DNA from 4 places in the Bacillus sp. LJBS17 genome. Region 4 is predicted to be linked to each of the others. Evidence: predicted binding sites of a transcription regulator. Region 4 holds the regulator's gene; each other region holds the start of a gene.
The links. Region 4 encodes Rex, which represses fermentation and respiration genes when NADH is low (regulators of the CRP and FNR family bind a similar motif). Its sites were predicted from a motif close to TTGTGAAATATTTCACAA; they were not measured.
Positions count from the first base shown of each region.

Region 1: a site for Rex is predicted at 1,858-1,875, ahead of KXZ66_RS06610 (helical membrane plugin domain-containing protein). Genes of this name have one in related genera too.
Region 2: a site for Rex is predicted at 1,829-1,846, ahead of KXZ66_RS01710 (L-lactate dehydrogenase). Genes of this name have one in related genera too.
Region 3: a site for Rex is predicted at 1,832-1,849, ahead of KXZ66_RS19660 (nitrate reductase subunit alpha). Genes of this name have one in related genera too.

Region 1 is NZ_CP079759.1:1,278,296-1,281,449, forward strand. Features, by position in the region: gene KXZ66_RS06600 (DMT family transporter) at 1-953, opposite strand, end outside; gene KXZ66_RS06605 (cupin domain-containing protein) at 1,085-1,582, shown strand; gene KXZ66_RS06610 (helical membrane plugin domain-containing protein) at 1,970-2,392, shown strand; gene KXZ66_RS06615 (NAD(P)/FAD-dependent oxidoreductase) at 2,432-3,154, shown strand, end outside.
Region 2 is NZ_CP079759.1:315,272-318,425, reverse strand. Features, by position in the region: gene KXZ66_RS01715 (L-lactate permease) at 1-788, opposite strand, end outside; gene KXZ66_RS01710 (L-lactate dehydrogenase) at 820-1,785, opposite strand; gene amyE (alpha-amylase) at 1,962-3,154, opposite strand, start outside.
Region 3 is NZ_CP079759.1:3,801,514-3,804,667, forward strand. Features, by position in the region: gene KXZ66_RS19660 (nitrate reductase subunit alpha) at 1-1,767, opposite strand, end outside; gene arfM (Crp/Fnr family transcriptional regulator ArfM) at 1,986-2,462, opposite strand; gene KXZ66_RS19670 (YwiC-like family protein) at 2,606-3,154, shown strand, end outside.
Region 4 is NZ_CP079759.1:619,271-622,424, forward strand. Features, by position in the region: gene KXZ66_RS03225 (ABC-F family ATP-binding cassette domain-containing protein) at 1-461, opposite strand, end outside; gene moaC (cyclic pyranopterin monophosphate synthase MoaC) at 587-1,099, shown strand; gene KXZ66_RS03235 (redox-sensing transcriptional repressor Rex) at 1,096-1,743, shown strand; gene tatAY (sec-independent protein translocase protein TatAY) at 1,765-1,938, shown strand; gene tatC (twin-arginine translocase subunit TatC) at 1,945-2,709, shown strand; gene KXZ66_RS03250 (YdiK family protein) at 2,941-3,132, opposite strand; gene KXZ66_RS03255 (CPBP family intramembrane glutamic endopeptidase) at 3,129-3,154, opposite strand, start outside.

The DNA of each region.
Region 1 (3,154 bases), 660 kb from region 4:
GCTTTCTTTTTCGGTTTTCTCGGCTGTGAAGCGAAGGTATGTAACATCATCCCCGCTATTATAATGAATAAACCGGCAAATGATAAAAGAGATGGGAAAACGCCTGACAGCAGAACAATTTCACCAAGCAGCGCGAAAATCACTTCACCGGATTGAGTGGCTTCAACAGCTGCGAGTTTTTGCGGATTGTCTCTTACCATATCAGTGGCCCAGAAAAATAAAACCGTCGCGATGATGCCTGAGCTGACGGCAACGATAAAGGATTGAACGGTTTGGCTTGCTGTTGGAAGGCCATCTGACCACCAGCCGTAAGCTGCTAATATAAGCCAGAATGGAAGGCTTGCCAATGTCATTCCAAGCACGCGCTGAAATGTATCAAGCCGGCCTCCGTATTCTTCGAGCATTCTCCTGTTTCCTAACGGATAGGCAAAAGCCGCAATGACAACCGGCAGCACACTGAAAAGCAGCATCCTCCCAGAAAGCGATTCTGCATGCTGAAGCTGAATCAGAGCCGCTCCAATCAGGATGATCATGGAAGTGCCAAGTGAAACCAGGGGAATCTTTTGGCGAACGAGCTGCGGACCGCCCGGCATATCTTGTTTGACATAAAACAAAGGAGATAAGAGCACCCCGGCTACAATTGTAATTTGCCAGGTTCCGGCTATGAGCCACCCCGGACCGTATGCAGCCGCAAATGTAATCGGCGCGTAAAAAAGCACGAAGCCGACGAAGCTCCATTTGATCCAATAAAACGGCTTTTTCCTCATCTCTAGTAAGAGAGGCGTGAATGTCCCTCTCATGATGACAATCAAACATAAAAACGGCACCATAAAAATAAAGCGCAGCGAAGAGCTCCAAAGCCAGCTGCCTCCTGATAACTCCATCGCTCTGTTTAATATAAAGGTAACGGCGAAAAAGAGTGAAGCCAATATTCCGATAACGATAGCTTTCATGATATCCCTCATTCTGGCATTATTTTTTTATACTATACTATTCGGTATCATGCAGATCAATGGAATCATGAGAAAAACATCATGTTTTGCGAACCGCTATGTGTGGAAGACAAAAAAGGGAGGTGAAATTGATGGAAAAAGAGACACAGACATACTTCTTTCCGGATGACGGCAGGATTCCGAATCACCCTGATTTTCCGCTCGTGGTGTATCAAAACGCGCTTAAGGACACCGGACTGGCAGAGCGGATCGTCATCCGGCATGGCTGGTCAAACAGCTGGTCAGGGAGTGTTTTTCCATACCATCATTATCACAGCAATACGCATGAAGTCCTGATTGCCCTTAGGGGAGAGGCTGTGATTCAGTTTGGGGGAGAAAAAGGGGCTGCCATCCCTTTCAAATCAGGCGACGCAGTCGTGATTCCAGCCGGAGTCGGACATAAAAAGCTCAGCTCAAGTCCCGATTTTACTGTCCTTGGCGCCTATCCCGGTGGCGTTCAGTATGATATGAAGACGGGGAAACCGAATGAGCGGGAGGAAGCGCTCAAACAGATTAAGCAGGCGGCGTTGCCGGCGAATGATCCGATCACAGGAAAAAGAGAGCCTCTATTGGAAATATGGGTAAAGTGAAGGGAGAAATTGCTGGATTGTCAATAACTAGTGCCGCAGAAACGATATGACATGAGCTCCATATAAATTAATTTCATAATCGAAGCAATTCACGTTCAAATTTTGTTCAAAAAGTGTTATCATATAGAAGGTAATCGAATTGGAGTTTTTTGTGTTTGCTATTTTCAGAGAGAGTAAAGGATTTTGACTTATTCAATTGTTTATTTTTAGATAAAAATAATACTGAATATGGCAAGATGAAAAACTGGGTAGTAAACATTTATTTTTGTAAATGATTGTGCACGAATTCACAATCCTTATTCTTATGCCTTAAAAGCGTGAGACAGGGAGAGGCACTACCCTTTCCAAAAAAATCAGCAAACTGCTTATAGTAAAGGAGAATTGGATATGCCAGAAACAATCGATCAAACAAATGCGTCTGTCAGCCAAAGCCAGCAAGATCTTATTGATCAGCTATTAAAGCCAGAAGTTCAAGAATCATTGACTGTTTTAGTTGACCAGCTTCCGAAGCTGACTGAGTTAGTGAATATTTTAACGAAGTCTTATGATTTCGCTCAGTCTGTAGCGACTGACGAAGTGTTAAAGAGCGACACAGTCGGTGCGATCACTGAAATTCTCGAGCCTGTAAAAGAAACAGCGAAAGAAGTAGCTGCGACTGCGATTGAAGCAAAAGACCGCGCGGAAGCAAGCAACGAAACAATTGGACTTTTCGGCCTATTGCGTATGCTGAAAGATCCTCAAGCTCAAAAGCTGTTCCGTTTTGCTAACAGCTACCTTGAAGTCATGAACGAACGCGAAAACCAAAAATAATCTCAGATTCAAATTGATATAAAGGACGGAGGATATACGATGTCAAAACATATTGTCATTCTAGGCGCTGGTTATGGCGGAGTTCTTTCTGCTCTAACAGTTCGCAAACATTACACAAAAGAACAAGCACGCGTGACAGTGGTAAACAAATACCCTACTCACCAAATCATTACGGAATTACACCGCCTTGCTGCAGGCAACGTGTCTGAAAAAGCGGTTGCAATGCCATTAGAAAAACTTTTCAAAGGCAAAGACATTGATCTTAAAATTGCGGAAGTAAGCTCTTTCTCTGTTGATAAAAAAGAAGTTGCGCTTGCTGACGGTTCTACATTAACTTACGATGCGCTTGTTGTAGGTCTTGGTTCTGTAACGGCTTACTTCGGCATCCCAGGTCTTGAAGAAAACAGCATGGTATTGAAATCTGCTGCTGATGCGAACAAAGTCTTCCAACATGTTGAAGATCGTGTGCGCGAGTACTCTAAAACGAAAAACGAAGCAGATGCAACAATCCTTATCGGCGGCGGCGGCTTAACAGGTGTTGAGCTTGTTGGTGAGCTTGCTGACATTATGCCGAACCTTGCGAAAAAATACGGCGTAGACCATAAAGAAATCAAATTGAAACTTGTTGAAGCAGGTCCGAAAATCCTTCCTGTTCTTCCGGATGATCTTATCGAACGTGCGACTGCAAGCCTTGAAAAACGCGGCGTTGAGTTCTTAACAGGTCTTCCTGTTACAAATGTAGAAGGAAACGTAATTGATCTG
Region 2 (3,154 bases), 300 kb from region 4:
AAGAGGGCAAGCCCGCCCATGCTGAATAAGGCCGCCAAAATGTTTGCTAATTCCGGCCCGAGCACCGCCATTGTCAGTGTCTGAACCGCTGTATACCCACCGCTCACAACCAGAAGAGCGGGCCATGTCTGTTTGATTCCTTTCATTCGGTCTAATAAGAATACAAGCAGGAATGGTATTAAAAATGAGATCATCGGCAGTGTCCACATTAATGTCCGTGACAGCTCAAGAGCAGACAAATCACCAATCTGCGCCCCTGTGATGACAGGAATCCCAATCGCCCCAAAGGCTCCGGAGGCGGCGTTTGCAATCAAGCAGAGCGCCGCCGCTTTCAACGGTTTAAAACCAAGTTCGACGAGCAGCGCCGCACTAATCGCAATCGGAACACCAAAACCAGCCGCGCCTTCTAAAAACGCATTAAAACAAAAACCAATTAATAATAGCTGTAATCGTTGGTCAGGCGAAATGCCGGCAATGCTGGACCGAATAATGGTAAATTTCCCGGTTTTCACTGCGATTTTATACAGCCACACCGCCATCAGGACGATGTAGCCAATAGGCCACAGCCCGCTCCCGATTCCTAACAAAACAGAAGAAATCGCTTTTTCAACCGGCATATGAAATGCCCAAACGGAGACGAAGAAACTGACGGCTAGGGTAAGAAATGCCGCAAGAATGCCTTTCATTTTCAAAACAGTTAAAGCCAAAAGAAAAAAGAGAATCGGAGTGAGCGCCACAAGTGCGCTCACATACTCGTTTCCAAACGGATCATACAACTGCTCCCACATTGACAATCAGCCCTTTACTCTAAAGTTGCGGTTAGTTGACTTTTTGTTCTGCAAAATGAGGTTTTAAAATGTTTTTAAGGACGCCGGCGCTGTGAAGGAACTGTTCTTTTTCTTTCTCATTTAAGTTCAGCTCAGTGATACCTGCGATCCCTCCGCGGTTCACGACAGCCGGCACACCGATGTACACGTCATCTGCACCGTATTGCCCGTCCAAATATGTGCTGACAGTTAATATGCTGTTTTCATTATGAAGAATGGCTTTTGTAATGCGAGCAAGACTCATCGCAACCCCATAATAAGTCGCGCCTTTTTTCTCAATGATATGGTAAGCTGCGTTTTTCACATCATCTTCAATTTGGTCCAGCTCCTCTTGTTTGTACGCATCGTTTTTCTCAACGAGTTCACTGACCGGCACACCGCCGACATTCGCGTGGCTCCAAACAGGAAGCTCTGTGTCGCCGTGCTCTCCGATAATATGCGCGTGCACGTTTTGAGGCGCTGCGCCAAAGTATTCGCTCAGCATGAAACGGAATCTCGCAGAATCTAGTGTTGTGCCGCTTCCGATCACCCGCTCTTTTGGCAGGCCGCTGAATTTCCATGTTGCGTAAGTCAGGATATCAACCGGATTTGTCGCGATTAAGAAAATGCCGTCAAATCCGCTCGCCATGACTTCACTAACGATGCCTTTGAAAATCTTCAAGTTCTTTTCTACTAATTCAAGGCGTGTCTCACCAGGCTTTTGGTTTGCTCCGGCGCAAATGCAGACAATATCAGCATCCTTGCAGTCTTCATATGTTCCGTAAGATGTTTTGACCGGTTGTGGCGCAAACGCCTTTCCGTGGTTTAAATCCATCACATCGCCCATTGCTTTTTCTTTATTTACATCAATGACCACAAGCTCATCTGTGATCCCTTGGTTAATTAACGCAAATGCATAACTGCTTCCAACAAAACCCGCTCCGATTAAAGCTACTTTATTTACATGTTTGTTCATCATTAATCATCCTTCCAGGGTATGTTTCTCTTTGATGTCTTTTTGTTTGTGAAGTATTTCACATTTATATTGTGCAACACTTCACAAACTTTTGCAAGAGAAAAGTTTTGTCTGATTTATGAACAAAAAAGAAACCATCATTGATGGTTTCTTTCGGTAAGTCCCGTCTAGCCTTGCCCTCAATGGGGAAGAGAACCGCTTAAGCCCGAGTCATTATATAAACCATTTAGCACGTAATCAAAGCCAGGCTGATTCTGACCGGGCACTTGGGCGCTGCCATTATTAAAAATCACTTTTGCGTTGGTTGTATCCGTGTCCGCAGGCAGCGTCAGCGTGTAAATTCCGTCTGCATTTTTAGTCATTGGTTTTCCAGGCCAAGATCCGGTCAATTCAATTACTCGGCTCCCATCATGTTTATAGATATAAGCATTTACCTGGCTCCAATGATTCGGATTTTGATAGCCGATGGTTTTGGCCGACGCTGGATCTCTTTTAACAAAACTGTATTTCTCGGTCCTCGTTACACCATCACTGTTCGTTCCTTTTAACATGATGGTGTATGTTTTGCCAAATGGATCTCCTTTTCCGATTGTGAATTGATCTCCATCCTTAAACGCCGTCTCTGGTCCATTATTGATTTGATAAACGGCTTTTGTTGTATTCGCATCTGCACGCAAGGTAATCGTCAGTTGATCATTGAAAGAATGTGTTACACCTGTTTTGTAATTCTCAAGGAAAACATGAGGCGCTTTTGCAATATCATCAGGATAAAGCACAGCTACAGACCTGGCATTGATCGTGCCTGTCAGTTTACCATCGTTCACTTGAAATGAACCCGCTCCAGCTTTATTGTCATACCTGCCATCAGGCAATTTTGTTGCCGTATTGATAGAGACAGAGGATGAACCTGCATTTGCCAGCACAACGCCATGTGAGCCGCGCTGATTCATAAATATCTGGTTGTTTCCATTCGGGTTCGAGAGTTCCTCAGGCTGTCCAGCCATCACATTGTGAAATCTATTGACCGCAGTGATAGCCTGATCTTCAAATAAAGCACTCCCGCGATCGCCTATTTGGCTTTTCCCCGGGAACCTCACACCATTTCCGCCTCCCTCAGGTCTGGAAAAGAAAAGAGGCGTACTGCCTGAACGAGAAGCTATCACCGCCCAGCCTAAACGGATATCATCATCGCTCATCCATGTCGACTCTTCATCATCATTGGCATACGTATCATGCGACTCTACCCATGTCACTAGCTTGTCCGCAGACACATCAGATGCATAGTGGGAGATATTCGACACGCCCAGATTACGATTCTTTAAAGCGGACCTTATGGAATGCCCATAGTTAGACGCTGTCACATCCATATAAT
Region 3 (3,154 bases), 1.0 Mb from region 4:
GTCCTTTGCAGTTGCAATCGTCTGCCACCCTTCAGCAGGTCGGAGCTTTTCCTGCCCCACGTAATGGGCCCAGCCTCCGCCGTTTACGCCTTGGGCGCCTACAAGTAAAACAAGATTTAACACCGCTCGGTAGATCGTGTCGGAGTTGAACCAGTGGTTAATGCCGGCCCCTACGATAATCATGGATCGGCCGTCTGTATCGATCGCATTTTGGGCAAACTCTCTGGCAATCTTAACGACAGCTTCTTTTTTGATTCCTGTCATTTGTTCCTGCCAGGCAGGCGTAAACGGCTCAGGATCATCATAGGAGACAGCCGATCGTTCGCCGATGCCCCGGTTCACGCCGTAGTTAGCCAGTATCAAGTCAAACACGGTCGTGATGTACGTTTCTTCACCGTTCAGGTTCATTTTTTTAATAGGAAGATCCCGCTCGAGCACTTTGTTTCCGTCATTTGAAAAATACGGGATGCGCACCGTGCCGATTTCGTCCTCTATTCCCAGCACAGAGAGACGGGGTTCAATCGGTTCCCCGGTTTCTTCATCAATCATGTGCAGGTTCCATTTCTGCTGCCCGTCCCAGCGCGATCCCATTGTCCCTTGGGGTATGGCAAATGAACTTGTTTGTTCATCCCAAACCGCAGGCTTCCACTGATCATGCTTTGTCTGCCGCCCGATGTCCTTCGCATGCAGAAACCGTCCCGCTGTGTATACGCCATTTTCTTTTGACAGGGTGACGAGAAATGGAAAATCAGTGTATTGCTTCGCGTACTCAATAAAACGTTCAGTTTCTTGGTTCACGTAAAATTCCTGCAGAATGACATGACCCATCGCCATCGCAAGTGCCCCGTCAGTCCCTTGGCGAATACTCAGCCAGTCATCCGCGAACTTTGAGGATTCCGCAAAATCCGGACTGATCGAAATGACCTTAGCGCCTTTATAGCGGGCCTCCGCCAAAAAATGCGCGTCAGGCGTTCTCGTTAACGGAACGTTGGAGCCCCATGTGATGATATAGCCGGAATTGTACCAATCACTGCTTTCCGGAACGTCCGTCTGGTCACCCCAAATTTGCGGGGATGCTGGTGGAAGATCCGCATACCAGTCATAAAAACTGAGCATAGGGCCTCCGATTAACGACATAAACCGGGAGCCTGATGCATGGCTGATCATGGACATGGCCGGAATCGGAGAAAAACCGACGTTTCGGTCAGGCCCATATTTCATCACTGTATACAGCAGAGAGGCTGAAATCAGCTTCAGCACCTCCGGCCATTCAGCGCGCACAAAACCGCCTTTCCCTCTCGCCTGTTTATAGGACTTCGCTTTTTCAGGGTTTTCGACGATCGATTTCCAGGCGTCCAATGGATTTTGATGTTCTTGCAGTGCCTCCCGCCATAAATTAATCAGTACACCGCGCACGTATGGATATTTCACACGCAGCGGGCTGTAGATATACCATGAAAAACTGGCCCCCCGCGGGCAGCCTCTCGGTTCAAAATCAGGCATATCCGGGCCTGTTGATGGATAATTCAAATTTTGCCCTTCCCACGTGACAATTCCGTTTTTGACATAAATATTCCAACTGCAAGACCCTGTACAGTTAACGCCATGGGTGGAGCGAACGACTTTGTCGTACTGCCATCTGTTTCTGTATACATTCTCCCAATCGCGATCTTCGCGGGTGGTTTGGCTATGTTTATTTGAATGGTGTTCGATAGGAGAGAAATAATTCAATCTCCTAAACAACGGACTCCTTTTCTTTTTCTTCATGAGAGTTCACTCCTTCCGAGTCAGGTGATGCTAAGTTCACTATAAACAGAGACAGCGTGTTTCCTTGTGAACTATGTCACACACTCTGCTTTTTTCACAAAATGTTCACACAAAGGAGAAGGAAGGATTTTCACAGGATGTGAGGAAGGCTGCGTTCAGGCAGGACGCTTGGGTCATTAGCCGCCTTTCATTCAAAGATCAAAAAAAACCGGCTCTATTTAAGAACCGGGCTCAGCGTTCTCATCCTGTGATGTATGCAGATACCGCAAAAATAATTGATAGGAACAAAAAACATTTTGCTGAAGCATAGCCAAAAAGTTCATTTGCAGCTGCGGATGGTAAGACATCATTTTCTTAAATATGTAATATGGGATATTGAGAATCAGAATGTCTGAAGTGGCATTGACTGAGATAAAGGGCGATAAATAAAGCCCGCCTTTTTCATCAATCGGAAACACATCGCCTTTTTCCCACAGCGCAACGGTTTTCGACCCTTCAGGGAGCCTGCTGTCCATGAAACGGACACTGCCTTTTAATACAATATAGACAGATTGAGAATGAAGAAAAGATGGAGACTGATCACATGAGCCGCGGATAAACGTGCCGTTTTTCAGCAAGGTTTCGACAATGGATAGAGGCACTTCATTAAACATAGGAAGTTGTTTCAGAAATAATAAATAGTCACACTGATTCATAGGAAAACCTCCTGTGCTAAGGATAGCTTTAGTGTAGCTCGACTGAGCCTGTACAGCAGTGATGTATTTCACAGCCTGTATGATGAATGTCACTTATCAGGAGGGTGACTGCATTTATAATGAAAGAAAAAAGGAGGATTTCGATGAAGGCGCTGATTCCGAAGCAGCACGGCGCGTGGGCGATGCTGCTGATCCCATTTTTACTCGGCATGGTCAAGGGAGGCCCCGTTATTTGGCATATTCCGCTCTTCCTAGGCTGGCTTTTCCTATACTTAGCGGTTTATCCCGTTACGCTTGCCTTAAAAAAGAAACAAAGCAAACCATATCAAAAGTGGATGTGTTATTACGGTTTTCCCGCCTGCTGCTTTTTGATGATCTCGGTCTTTCATAAGCCGCCTCTCATCTGGGTGGGCGTTTCTTTACTGCCGCTGTTTCTCATACATATGTATTTTGCCCGCCGAAAAAACGAACGAGCCCTATTGAATGATGTTGCAGGTGTCTTGTTCTTTTGTTCGGGCGGGTTTGCGAGCTGCTGGCTGGGGATGGGAACCCTCGACGGCTGGGCTTGGTTTACTTTCTTGCAGTCTGCTTTATTTTTTATCGGGAGTTCCTTTTATGTGAAATCGGTGATTCGTGAAAGAAAAAACAGGACATTTGCATACTGGTCATGGGGATATCACCTGCTGCTCCCC
Region 4 (3,154 bases):
AAATGGCTGAAGCCGAGACCATGCAGCACAGATCTTACATCCGCTTCATATTGATAGCCGCCTTTATCTTTGAATTCCTGCTGAAGGCGGTCGTAGGTTTTCATGATGCTTTCTAATTCACCCGGGTCAGCTGCCGCCATTTTTTCTTCCATAGCCCGCATTTCCTTTTCCATTGCTTTTAAGTGGTCAAAAACAGTCAGCAGCTCTTCTTTTATGGTAAGCTTAGAATCCAAGCCAGTATGCTGGGCGAGATATCCCATTGTAATATCTTTCGGTTTAATAATTTCGCCCTTCTCATACGAAAGCTGGCCTGCGATAATTTTAAGGAGCGTGGATTTTCCGGCGCCATTTCTTCCTACAATGGCGATGCGATCACGATTTCTGACTTCCAGTTTTATATTGTTTAAAATAGTATCAGCACCAAATGATTTGGACAGCTGATTAATTTGTAAGATCATCATATTATTTCACCTCTGCTATAATAAGTTAAGTGTAGCTTATGAACCAGAAGTCAGCAAACAATACATTGGCCATATAAGACATAGAGAAGAAAATAGTGTATGATCTGTTTAAGGAGCGTTTTAATATGAATGGATTTTCTCATTTTAATGAACAGGGCAGAGCCCAGATGGTGGATATTAGCGAAAAATCTTCGACTGTCCGTACTGCGGCGGCTGTTTCAAGCGTACACATGAAGAATGAGGTGTACGAGAAAATACAGAGTCACGATATCGGCAAAGGAGATGTACTGGCTGTCGCACAGGTGGCAGGCATTATGGCCGCAAAGCAAACGTCGAATATCATTCCGATGTGCCATCCGCTTTCATTGAGCGGGGTAGATATATCGTTTGACTGGAAAATAAAAGAAGCAGAAGTTATACTTCATATAAAAGCACAGGTCAAAACGAAAGGGAGTACAGGTGTGGAAATGGAAGCGCTCACTTCTGCATCGGTGTGCGCTCTTACCGTTTACGATATGTGCAAGGCCCTTGATAAGGGGATGGTCATCGGCCCTACTTTCTTGCTGGAGAAGACAGGCGGGAAAAACGGTGACTTTAAAAGAGAACTATCCGAGTATAATTTGGAGGACCAAAAATGAATAAGGATCAATCAAAAATTCCGCAGGCGACGGCGAAACGGCTGCCGCTTTACTATCGCTTTTTAAAGAATCTGCATGCGTCAGGAAAACAGCGTGTATCATCCGCTGAACTCAGTGATGCCGTAAAGGTTGATTCTGCCACGATTCGGAGGGATTTTTCCTATTTTGGAGCTCTTGGCAAAAAAGGATACGGATATAATGTGGATTATTTGCTGTCTTTTTTCCGGAAAACGCTTGATCAGGATGAGATGACAGACGTCATCTTGATTGGTGTCGGGAACTTGGGAACGGCATTTCTTCACTATAATTTCACAAAAAACAATAACACAAAAATTTCTATGGCTTTTGATATAAATGAGAGTAAAATAGGAACTGAGGTAGGCGGCGTGCCCGTCTATAACCTTGATGACCTTGAACAACACGTAAAAGATGAATCAGTTGCCATTCTTACAGTGCCTGCAGTTGCCGCTCAATCCATTACAGACAGATTGGTCGCATTAGGAATCAAGGGAATCCTTAATTTTACGCCGGCCCGTTTGAATGTGCCGGAACACATTCGAATTCATCATATAGATTTAGCAGTTGAGCTTCAGTCACTGGTTTATTTTTTGAAGCATTATTCAGTTTTAGAGGAAATCGAATAGAGGGAAAGGAGGAGCCCAAATATGCCGATCGGTCCTGGAAGCCTTGCTGTTATCGCAATCGTTGCTCTGATTATCTTCGGTCCCAAAAAGCTGCCTGAATTGGGGAAAGCAGCGGGAGACACACTTCGTGAATTCAAAAACGCTACTAAAGGATTAACGAGTGATGAAGAGGAAAAAAAGAAAGAAGATCAGTAAGTTAGGATGACACGAATGAAAGTGAATCAAATGTCGCTGCTGGAGCATATTGCTGAGCTTCGAAAACGGTTGCTGATTGTAGCGCTGGCGTTTGTCGTTTTCTTTATTGCTGGATTTTTTTTAGCAAAGCCGATTATTGTGTACCTGCAAGAAACAGATGAAGCGAAGCAGCTTACGCTTAACGCGTTTAACCTGACAGACCCGCTTTATGTGTTTATGCAATTTGCATTTATCATCGGCATAGTCTTGACCTCGCCGGTTATTCTTTATCAGCTTTGGGCTTTTGTGAGCCCGGGCCTCTATGAGAAAGAGCGCAAAGTAACGCTCAGCTACATTCCGATCTCTATTTTGCTGTTTTTAGCGGGCTTATCTTTTTCATATTATATTTTATTTCCTTTTGTTGTTGATTTTATGAAGCGGATTTCTCAGGACTTGAATGTCAATCAGGTGATCGGAATTAATGAATATTTTCATTTTCTTCTGCAGCTGACGATTCCGTTTGGACTGCTGTTCCAAATGCCGGTCATCCTCATGTTTTTGACCAGGCTCGGAATTGTGACACCGATGTTCTTGGCGAAAATCAGAAAGTATGCGTATTTTACGCTGCTGGTGATCGCAGCCCTGATTACACCGCCTGAGCTTCTGTCCCATATGATGGTCACAGTCCCGCTTTTGATTTTATATGAAATCAGTATCCTTATATCGAAGGCCGCTTATCGGAAAGCACAGAAAAGCAGTGCAGCCGATCAGGACGTGTCTTCCGGGCAATAATAAAAAATCCATTTCTCATGAGAGAAATGGATTCAGCGTGTTGACAAACCCCCGCATTCGTTGTCAAGTCTGTGCGTTGGTGCTCACGAATGAAAACATTCGCTCCGCTCCAATGCTCGCCTTTCCTAGACTTCAAGGGATTTCAATCACGCTGAAAATGACAAAATCCTAAAACGAAAGCCGTTTTAGGATTTAATTTGAATCCATTTCTCGTTCAGAAATGGATTTTCTTTATTTCTGGTTCTTTTTGATTTTAAATGAAAAGGCGAACATCTTAAAAGAAATGCTGATGTTGTAAGCGGCGAACACCATCAGCAGGATGGAGTAAAATGACCACATGCTGCCTGGCGAGCTTGCGGCAAGATAAGTAAAGATGCACCCTACGGCAAAGTAGATCATTCCCCAAACTACCGGGTTTCTCATAAAAATAATCCTCCAATAATCA